One region of the Candidatus Rhodoblastus alkanivorans genome, then DNA from elsewhere that is predicted to be linked to it. Evidence: predicted binding sites of a transcription regulator. Region 1 holds the regulator's gene; the other holds the start of a gene.
What was found. Region 1 encodes LexA, which represses DNA repair genes until DNA is damaged. Its sites were predicted from a motif close to TGTTCNNNNTGTGTTCNG; they were not measured.

Region 1 (4,960 bases):
GAGCGTTCCCGGCATCCCCCAGGCCGTGGCCATGCGCAGAAAGCTCTCGATGACGTGGGCGTTGGTTACGCCTTTGCCTTCCTCCAGGATGACGACATCGAGCCACGCCCTTTGGGTCCCCGCGTCGAACCATGCGATAAATTTCGCGTGACGTTGGAAACCCTCAATTTTGGGCAAGAGCACGTCGGCGCTATGCACGTCGCCGTAGATCACGTCGCACGGCGCCAAGCCGCTCACGCCGCGAAGAATGCCCGGCAAATCGTCTTGGAACGCCTTGCGATCGCGGAGGAAGACGCCGGCTTTGCGCGCGATCCGTTCCGCCTTGATGAAATTGTCGGGCAACGCGCAAATGTCGGCCGATGCTTGAAAGCCGGCGGCGCGGCTAAGCTCTATGAGTTTCCGCTCAGCCATCAGGCGGATGTGGCCGAAGGAAGCCAGGTTCTTGTGCTCTCCCCGGATGTAAAGCCGCAATTCAGAGGCGATGCGTTTCTTGACTTCATCGTCAAAAGGAACGGAGCTGTCCCATTTTTGGGTTAGGATGACACGCTTTTGGCCTGCGTCCGAACGCTTTCGCCGCGCCAAACCGGCTTCAGCTTGGTCTTCATGGCGTTTGACCCAACGCATGATCGTGGCGACGGAAACATATTCCATCCGGCCGGTGCGCGGGTTAAGGAGTCGTCGTTGCGCCTCTTCGCGTGCCGCTTTCGCCCTCCCTTCCGACCCCTTAGGATGGGTAACAACCCGCATGACCAGGTCGTAGCGAATGTCGCGCTCTATTCGCGTAATGTCGCCGGGCGCTGGAGCTGCAACCGCGGTTGAAACACGCTTTAAACGCTCTTGAATGTAGGCGGGCAGGCTATCGACTTTGACTTCGTATTGACGCCCGCCGCGGCCGCCGCGCCCGGCGACTTCCCGGACAACCAAGCGCGCGCCGTTCCAAGTCGCCGACGGGTTCTTGCTGGCCCGCATGATGGCGCGTTCAATCGCCCGGCTCGATATGGCTGCTGCGTCGGCGATGACGGCGATGGGAAGGAAGTCCCTCACGCTACTTTCTCGGGGAACAGTTCTGCAAGGAGACGCTGACGAAGTTCGTCCGCACGTCGGCTGTGGCGTGCTCCTTTCAACGCCTTTTCCGCGGTTTGCCTGTTAACGCCGGCTGCATTACACCAAGCATTGAGGCTGGAATTTCGCGCGACTAATGCCGCGCGGACGGTCTGATACAGATCGTCTGACCCGGCAATTGTAATTACGAGAGGGAGGGTGCGAACGATTTTGGGCATTGCGCCGCCTAATGTCTTATTTCGGTGCATTTTGTTCAGAATAACGCACATTTCGGTATATGGCAAGCGACTACGACGATGCCAGACTGGCGGAGGCGCTACGCGCCGTGATAAAGAAAAAGCGAGTCTCAATGAAACTAATTTCGGAGAAATTAGGGATTTCGTATCGCACTGTTCAGAATTACATAAATGGTGAAAACCGTATTCCTGCCGATTTTTTCTTGCGTCTGGCACATTTGTTGCGCATAGACGCGGACTATTTTATATATGGCGACTTTCGACCGCACCATTCCGATCTTTATGACGCTGTTTGCGGATCGCTTATTGAGCTTGGCCTTATGCCATCTTTGGGGCCTGAGACGCCTCAGCACGAGCGCGAAAAGGCATTAACACTGGCGGCCCGAATGACAGCCGATTTGGAGGCCCGATATGATCGCTTTCGGGCAGAAGGCGCGTTCGGTCCCTTCGTCTCGCACCTTTCGTTTGGGCGCCGCGAAACCAAGACCGGTTGATGTTCGGCAAAATGTTCGCCAATCGTGGGATTTGGCGTAGCATGTTCGCCAATCCTTTTTGAAAATGTATAGAAAAATCAACAGCATCGCACATACGGAAAATCAGCCGAGTGTTCGCCAATCCGGTTTGGCGAACACTACACACCTACAAGGTTGTTATTAAAGAGATTTTCGAGTCCCGGCGTGCAATTACCGAATTCCGGGATTTGCAATTAATTTTACGCGCTCCAGCAGCAACCATCTCACATCTTTTCGATTGCAGAACCAAGCGCGAACATCTATCTTCCGTTCATGATTTGTATTGGCGTGATTCTGAAGCGCCAAAGCAACGCCGGATGCGGCAAGATTAGACAGGGCGCGGCCATGCTGACCAGGAAACAAAGCGAATTGCTTCGTTATATTCATGAGCGCCTGAAAGAGACCGGCGTGCCTCCATCCTTCGACGAAATGAAGGACGCGCTCGACCTGCGCTCGAAGTCCGGCATTCATCGCCTCATCATGGCGCTGGAGGAGCGCGGCTTCATCCGGCGCCTGCCAAATCGCGCCCGGGCGCTGGAAGTTTTGCGGCTGCCCGAGTCGTCAACCCCGGCGGCGCCGCGCGGCGGACGTTTCGCGCCAAGCGTCATCGAAGGCAATCTCGGCAAGACCCGGCCAGTCGTCGCGGGCGACCCCTCCGATTCGAGCCAGAACGTCGCCATCCCCGTCATGGGCCGCATCGCGGCCGGCACGCCGATATCGGCGCTGCAAACACGGTCCCACAGCATCGCCCTCCCCCCGGACCTGTTGTCCAACGGCGAACATTACGCGCTCGAAGTCCGGGGCGATTCGATGATCGAGGCCGGCATTCTCGACGGCGACACGGTGGTCATCAAGAAGCAGGAATCCGCCGAGTCGGGTGAAATCGTGGTCGCCTTGATCGACGACGAGGAGGCGACCTTGAAGCGCTTGCGCAAGCGCGGCGCCTCGATCGCGCTGGAAGCCGCCAATCCGGCCTATGAAACGCGGATCTTTGGGCCGGACCGGGTCCGCATCCAGGGCAAGCTGGTGAGCCTCGTGCGCAAATATTGAGCGGAGTTTTCGCGGACGACGGGAAAAGCGACGAAGAAACTCATGCATTATTTCAATATGTTAGATGGTTAATTGTTTCCCGTCGCGCCTTTAGCTCACGGTCGCAGTGACAGCCGGAAGGGTCGCTGCGCTGAATTTCTGGCGTTATTCCATGGACAAATTTTGAGCTCAGTTCTCTGGCGGGCCGGGGAATTGACGCTTAACCTCTGTGAAGGCGTTTTGTCCCTGGCAAAGGAGTATGCGCATGACCCGCGATCAACTCACCGAACGCATTCTCGACATCAAGCGCGAAAAACGCCTGACATGGCAGCAGATCGTCGAAGCGACCGGCGAAATGGCGGATGTGCTGATCGTCGGCGCGCTGCTCGGCCAGATGCGCCTTCCCGAGGCGCTCGCGGCCAAGTCTGCCGCTTTTCTCGGCCTGACCAAGTCGGAAGAGCGGATGCTGACCGAGGTTCCGATGCGCGGCCAGAATTCGCCGATGCCGCCGACCGACCCCCTGCTCTATCGCTTTTACGAACTGCTCATGGTCAATGGACCGGCGATGAAGGAACTGATCCAGGAGGAATTCGGCGACGGCATCATGTCGGCGATCGATTTCGACATGGCGATCGAGCGCCAGCCCGACCCCAAGGGCGACCGGGTCAAGATTTCCATGTCCGGCAAATTCCTGCCCTACAAATATTACGGCGCCGGCCCCGGCGTGCCGCCGAATGGCGCCAAGAACGGATAATCAATCCCGCTATTCCCGCGAATCGTCCTTCGTCGCGGGCGACTCCGGCGCGGCGGCGGGACGCAATGGCGCAAGCGCCCGGCGGCGCGGCGCGCGTGACCAGGGGCGATCCTCGCCTGGCGCGCGGGTTGTGCGCCATTCCATGCCTTTCGGGCCGAAAGCCAGTGTCACCGCCCCGGTTTCCCGGAGCTTGCGGCGGTCGAGCAGAATTTTTGGCGTGCAATAGCTCGGCGCATAGAGCGGCGAAATGACGACCTGCGCCCGGGCGCAATCCTCATGGAAGGCTTCGCCGTCGAGCACCAGGGCCGCCGCTTCGCCATTGCGCATTACGCCGACGCAACCGAGCGTGTCGCAACGGCCGGCGGCTTCGGCTTCGGACGCCGGGCGCAGGTCGGCGTCGGCGCGCAGCCATTGTTCGGCGGCAAAGGAATCGCGCCTTTTGCCGAGAAGCGCGAGGCGCCCTCCGGCGTCGCGCAAAGCCGCATATTCCCCGGTCGGCGCCACGGCGAGATCGAAGCGCTGTCCGCTCGCCGCCCCCAACAGGCCCAGGCCGACCAGCGGCAGCGCCGTAAGCTTCATCAGCCGCGTCCGCCACAAGACGGCGGAGAGAACCGCGAGCGTCAGGCAGGCGATCGACCAGGGCGCGAAAGCCGGCAGGGCGATAGTCGCGCCCGGCGCCGACCCGATCCAACGCGCGATCGTCATGATCATGCCGACGCCCGCGCCGAGATAGGACCAAACCAAACCGTCCGCGCCGAAAGGCGCGAGCAACGCGCCGAGCAACGCCGCCGGCACCGCGAAAAGCTCGATCATCGCGAGCGTCAGCGGATTGCCGATGAGCACATAGGGATTCAATTCATGAAAGTCATAGGCCATGAAAGAGGCCGTCGCGGAGGTCGCGCAGAAGGTGGCGGCCAGTGCGCCGAACACGCGCAGGCGGCTGATTTCCCCCATATGGTCGGCGAGCCCCCGCGCTTCGCGCTCGGCCTCGGTCCCGACCGCCTTGGGCGCGGGATTTGGCCTCCCGCTCGCCGCGCCGCGCGATTCGTAAACCGCAATCAGCGCGGCGACGGCCGCGAAGGATAGCTGGAAACTCGCGCCAAGCAGCGCCTCCGGCTCCCAAGCGATCACCGCCAGCGCCGCGAAAGCGAGATTGCGCATGGAAAGCGCCGGCCGTTCGGCGATGACCGCGCCGAGCAGAATCAGGGTCATGAACAAAGCGCGTTCCGAGCCGACGCGCGAGCCGGTGAACAGGCCATAGGCCAGCGCCCCGAGCATGGCGAGCGCGGCCGACCATTTCTTGATCGGATAGTTCAGCGCGAGAGCGGGGAAGAGCGCCAGAAAACCGCGAAAGCCGACGAAGAAGA
Region 2 (4,960 bases), 290 kb from region 1:
ACGTCGCGCGCGACCTCGACCGCGACGAGGCGCTGGGCCTGAATTGCGCCTGGTACGCCGATATTCTGATGACGCTCACGGAGTAATCCGGCGCCCGTCCTGTCCGGTCGGCGCCACTAAACCAGCTCCACTTCCGCCACGCCCGGAATCGCCTTGATCGCGCTGGAGGCTTGCGGATTGACGGGATAGCGGCCGGGCAGCCTGATTTCGACCTCGCGCTCGGGGGCGTCGAGCCGCAGCACCAGCGTCACCTCGCCTTCCGGCCGGCCCTTCAGCCGCTCCGAAAGGCGCGGCAAGGGCGCCGGATTGCGCAGAATAATGCGCAGGCCCTTCTGGATGCGCGCCGCCGCCTCGTCCAGTTTCTCGGCCATGGTGATGCGGGCGCGCACGTCTTCGCCATCGAGATTGGCCTGAAGCGTGACCAGCACGCAGGCGCCCTTCTCCAGCAGGTCGCGATATTGGTTCAGTCCTTCCTGAAACATAATCGCTTCATATTGCCCGGAAGGGTCGGACAGGGTCACGATCCCCATCTTGGACCCAGATTTGGTGCGGCGCTCGGCGCGGTCGAGCACGGTGGCGGCGAGTCGCCCCGCCGAGGCGCCCTGCTTCACCGCCCTCGCGAAATGGGCCCAATTATCGACCCGCAGCCTTTTCGTCACGTTCTGATAGGCGTCGAGCGGATGGCCGGAAATGAAGAAGCCGATCGCCTCGAATTCGCGGCGCAGACGCTCTTCCGCCGACCAGTTCTCGTAATTGGTCAGGCGCAGGGCCTCCGGCTCGGCGGCGCCGAACAGCGCCGACTGGCCGACAAGGCTTTCCTCCTGCGCGCGATTGGCAAGGGCGAGAATCGGCTCGACCGCGGCAAAAGCCTTGGCGCGGTCGCGCTCCAGCTCGTCGAAGGCCCCGGCGGCGGCGAGCGCCTCCAGCACCTTCTTGTTGACCTCGCGCGGATTGAGCCGGGCCGAGAGGTCGGACAGGTCGCGGAACGATCTTGCGCCGCGCGCCCGCACCAAAGCCTCCGCCTGCCCCTCGCCCACACCCTTCACCGCCGACAAGGCATAGCGGATCGTGAGGACGCCCGAGGCGTCGCGATGAACGTCAAAATCCACGCCGGAGCGGTTGACCGAAGGCGGCTCGACCTTGATGCCGAGACGCGTCGCCTCGTTGCGGAATTCCGCCAGCTTGTCGGTGTTGCTCTTGTCGAGCGTCATCGAGGCGGCGAGGAATTCGACCGGATGATTGGCCTTGCACCACGCGGTCTGATAGGCGACCAGGGCATAGGCTGCGGCATGGCTCTTGTTGAAGCCGTAATCGGCGAATTTCGCCAGCAGGTCGAAGATTTCATCGGCCTTGGCTTTTTCAATCCCACGCTCCACCGCGCCGTCCACGAAACGGGCGCGCTGCTTGTCCATTTCCGCCTTGATTTTCTTGCCCATCGCGCGGCGCAGCATGTCCGCCTCGCCGAGCGAATAGCCCGACAGGATCTGGGCGATCTGCATCACCTGTTCCTGATAGATGATGACGCCGAATGTCTCCTTCAGCACGGACTCGATTTTGGGATGGAGGTAATCGGCGTCCTCCTCGCCATGTTTCACGGCGCAATAGGTCGGGATATTGGCCATCGGCCCGGGACGGTAGAGCGCGACCAGCGCGATAATGTCCTCGAAACGGTCGGCGCGCATTTCGGCCAGCGCCTTGCGCATGCCCGCGCTTTCCACCTGGAACACGCCGACCGTCTCGCCGCGCCCGAGCATGTCGAAGGTTTTCTGGTCGTCGAGCGGGATTTTCGACAGATCGACCTCGATCCCACGCTGTTTCAGCAACGCGACGCAGGTTGAAAGCGTCGTGAGCGTCTTGAGGCCCAGAAAGTCGAATTTCACCAATCCGGCCTGTTCGACCCATTTCATGTTGAACTGGGTCGCCGGCATGTCGGATTTGGGATCGCGATAGAGCGGCGTGAGTTGATCCAGCGGCCGATCGCCGATGACAATGCCCGCGGCATGGGTCGAGGCGTTGGAGTAAAGCCCTTCGAGCTTCTGCGCGACCTCCAACAGCTGCCGCACTCGCGAATCCTGCTGCGCGGCTTCCTGCAGGCGGGGCTCGGAATCGATCGCCTGTTTGAGCGAGACCGGCGCGGCCGGGTTCTGCGGCACAAGCTTGGCGAGCTTGTCCACGAGGCCAAGCGGCATTTCCAGCACCCGCCCTACATTGCGCAACACGCCGCGCGCCAGGAACGAACCGAAGGTGATGATCTGCGCCACCCGATCCTCGCCATAGCGGCGGCGGACATAGGCGATGACCTCGTCGCGGCGGGTCTGGCAGAAATCGATGTCGAAATCCGGCATCGAAACGCGCTCGGGATTGAGGAAGCGCTCGAACAGCAGCGAAAAGCGGATCGGATCGAGATCGGTGATGGTCAGGGCATAGGCGACCAGCGAGCCCGCGCCCGAGCCGCGCCCCGGCCCGACCGGAATCCCTTGCGCCTTCGCCCATTTGATGAAGTCCGACACGATCAGGAAATAGCCGGGGAACTTCATCTTCTCGATGATCGAAAGCTCGAATTCGAGCCTTTTCCGATAATCCTCCTCGGTGTGGCCGGGCGCCGGGCCATGGGCGCTGATCCGGTCGGCGAGGCCGGATGCGGCCTGAGCGCGCAATTCCGCCGCCTCGTCGACGCCTTCGTTGAAATTAGGCAGGATCGGCTTGCGGGTGCGCGGCCGATAGGCGCAACGCAGCGCGATTTCGACGCTGTTCCGCGTCGCCTCGGGCAGGTCCGCGAACAAAGCGACCATTTCCGCGCGGGTTTTGAAGCGATGCTCGGGCGTGAGCTTGCGCCGGTTGTCCTGGCCGACGACGGCGCCGTCGGCGATGCACATGAGCGCGTCATGGGCGTCATAATCGGCGGCGACGGCGAAATAGGGCTCATTGGTCGCAACCAGCGGCAGGCCTTCGCGATAGGCCATGTCGAGCAGGAAGGGTTCGACCTTCTGCTCGCTTTCGAGCCCGTGGCGCTGGATTTCGATATAGAATCGATCGGCGAACAAGGGCGCCAAAGCGGCGAGCCGCGCCTGCGCGACCTCGGGCTTGTCGAGCGCGAAAGCGCGGTCGAGCGGTCCGGTCGGACCACCGCTCAGCGCGATCAGACCTTCGCTCGCCGCCGCAAGCTGTGCGATTCCGACATGGGGCGAATCGCCGGGATCGACCATGAGCCAGGCCTGCGAGACCAGCCGCATGAGATTGGCGTAGCCCTGCTCGCTTTGCGCCAACAGCACGATATTGCCCTTGCCGGCGTCCAGCGCCAGACTCTCGCCGCGCGTGCGAAAATTTTCCACGTCGCCAAAATCCAACGTGAGCTGGCATCCGACGATGGGCTGCACGCCCTCCTTCGCGAATTTTTCGGAAATCTCCAGGGCGCCGAACAGATTGTTGACGTCCGTCACCGCGACCGCGGGCTGGACGTCGGCGAGCGCGAGCTTCAGCAATTTGCTCACGCCGATCGCGCCTTCGCGCAAGGAAAAAGCGGTATGAACATGGAGATGAACGAAGCCGACTTTCTCGATCATCCGCTCGACCATTGCCCGCCTCCCACGCCTGAATTGGATTACGATAATGCGGCCGTGAACCGCAAAGGTCCCGCCCCAATATAATCTTTCGACAAAAACATGTGGATAACGTCTGTTTTCGTAATGTTCGCTTGATATTCTATATTTATTCCGATGACGACGAACTGTTCAAGATTTGTTGCCTTCATGACATATCACGTAAAAACAAGAGATTACGAAGCAGCATCCTGTGGATAAGCTGGGAAGCGCCTTGTGGATAAGTTGCGTGGCCGAACATCCGCTTTTGCGGCTAGATTGCGGCAATCCTGAGGTTTTACGGCGGTCAAGAGCGCCATAACGCATTGCACGCAAATGTGGCGGCAGGGCCACAGCCGGTTTCAGTTCACGGCATTTCCGCCAGCAGTCCGTTGCGCAAGGTCAGGCGCCTGTCCATGCGCGCGGCAAGGTCGACGTTGTGAGTCGCGATCAGCGCCGCAAGGCCAGTGGCGCGCACCAGCGACATCAGCGCCGAGAAAACTCGGTCGGCCGTTTCGGGGTCGAGATTGCCGGTCGGCTCGTCGGCCAGCAGCAAGCCCGGCGCATTGGCGACCGCACGGGCGATGGCCACGCGCTGCTGCTCGCCGCCGGACATTTCCGACGGCCTATGATTGGCGCGCGCCGCCAGGCCGAGATAATCGAGCAACTCCAGCGCCCGGCGCCGCGCCTCCTGGCGCGGCAGGCCGGCGATCATCTGCGGCGTCATGACATTTTCCGTCGCGGTGAACTCCGGCAGGAGATGGTGAAACTGATAGACGAAGCCGATTCGGTTTCGCCGCAGGGCCGTGCGCTGCGAATCGTTCAGGCCCGAGGTCGGCTGGCCCTCGATCTCGACCTCGCCGCCGTCCGGCCGCTCCAATAGCCCCGCGATATGGAGCAGGGTCGATTTGCCGGCGCCCGAAGGCGCAACCAACGCCGCCGCCTGGTGCGGCCACAGCACGGCGTCGGCCCCGCGGAGAATTTCGAGAAAGCCGTCGCCCTCGCGGTAGCGCCGCGTGACCCCGGTCAGTTTCAGCGTCGGCCGCCGAGCGTTTTTTGAAGCCTCGTCATTCATGGCGCAGGGCCTCGACCGGATCGAGCCGGGCGGCGCGCCACGACGGATAGAGCGTGGCGAGGAAGGACAGGCACAGGGTCAGCACGGCGATCCCACCGACCTCGTGAAGATCGAGCGACGACGGCAGTTGCGACAGATGGTAGATGTCGGCCGGGAACAGGTTGAGGTTGAAGGTCCGGTTCACGAAAGTGCGGATGTTTTCGAGCTGCAGCGCCAGCGGCACGCCCAAAGCCGTGCCGAGAATCGCGCCCGTGGCGCCGATGGAGAGGCCGGTAAGGATGAAGACGCGCAGGATCGAGCCGCGCGT

Region 2: the regulator LexA is predicted to act here: its motif matches at 3,729-3,746, upstream of dnaE (DNA polymerase III subunit alpha).

What each region holds. Positions count from the first base shown of each region.
Region 1 covers NZ_JAIVFP010000001.1:2,243,284-2,248,243, reverse strand. Annotated here, with positions in the region: gene K2U94_RS10565 (hypothetical protein) at 1-1,044, opposite strand, end outside; gene K2U94_RS10560 (helix-turn-helix domain-containing protein) at 1,340-1,792, shown strand; gene lexA (transcriptional repressor LexA) at 2,156-2,860, shown strand; gene cynS (cyanase) at 3,105-3,593, shown strand; gene K2U94_RS10545 (ComEC/Rec2 family competence protein) at 3,603-4,960, opposite strand, start outside.
Region 2 covers NZ_JAIVFP010000001.1:1,957,943-1,962,902, reverse strand. Annotated here, with positions in the region: gene K2U94_RS09060 (S1 family peptidase) at 1-86, shown strand, start outside; gene dnaE (DNA polymerase III subunit alpha) at 117-3,575, opposite strand; gene K2U94_RS09050 (ABC transporter ATP-binding protein) at 3,946-4,653, opposite strand; gene K2U94_RS09045 (lipoprotein-releasing ABC transporter permease subunit) at 4,646-4,960, opposite strand, start outside.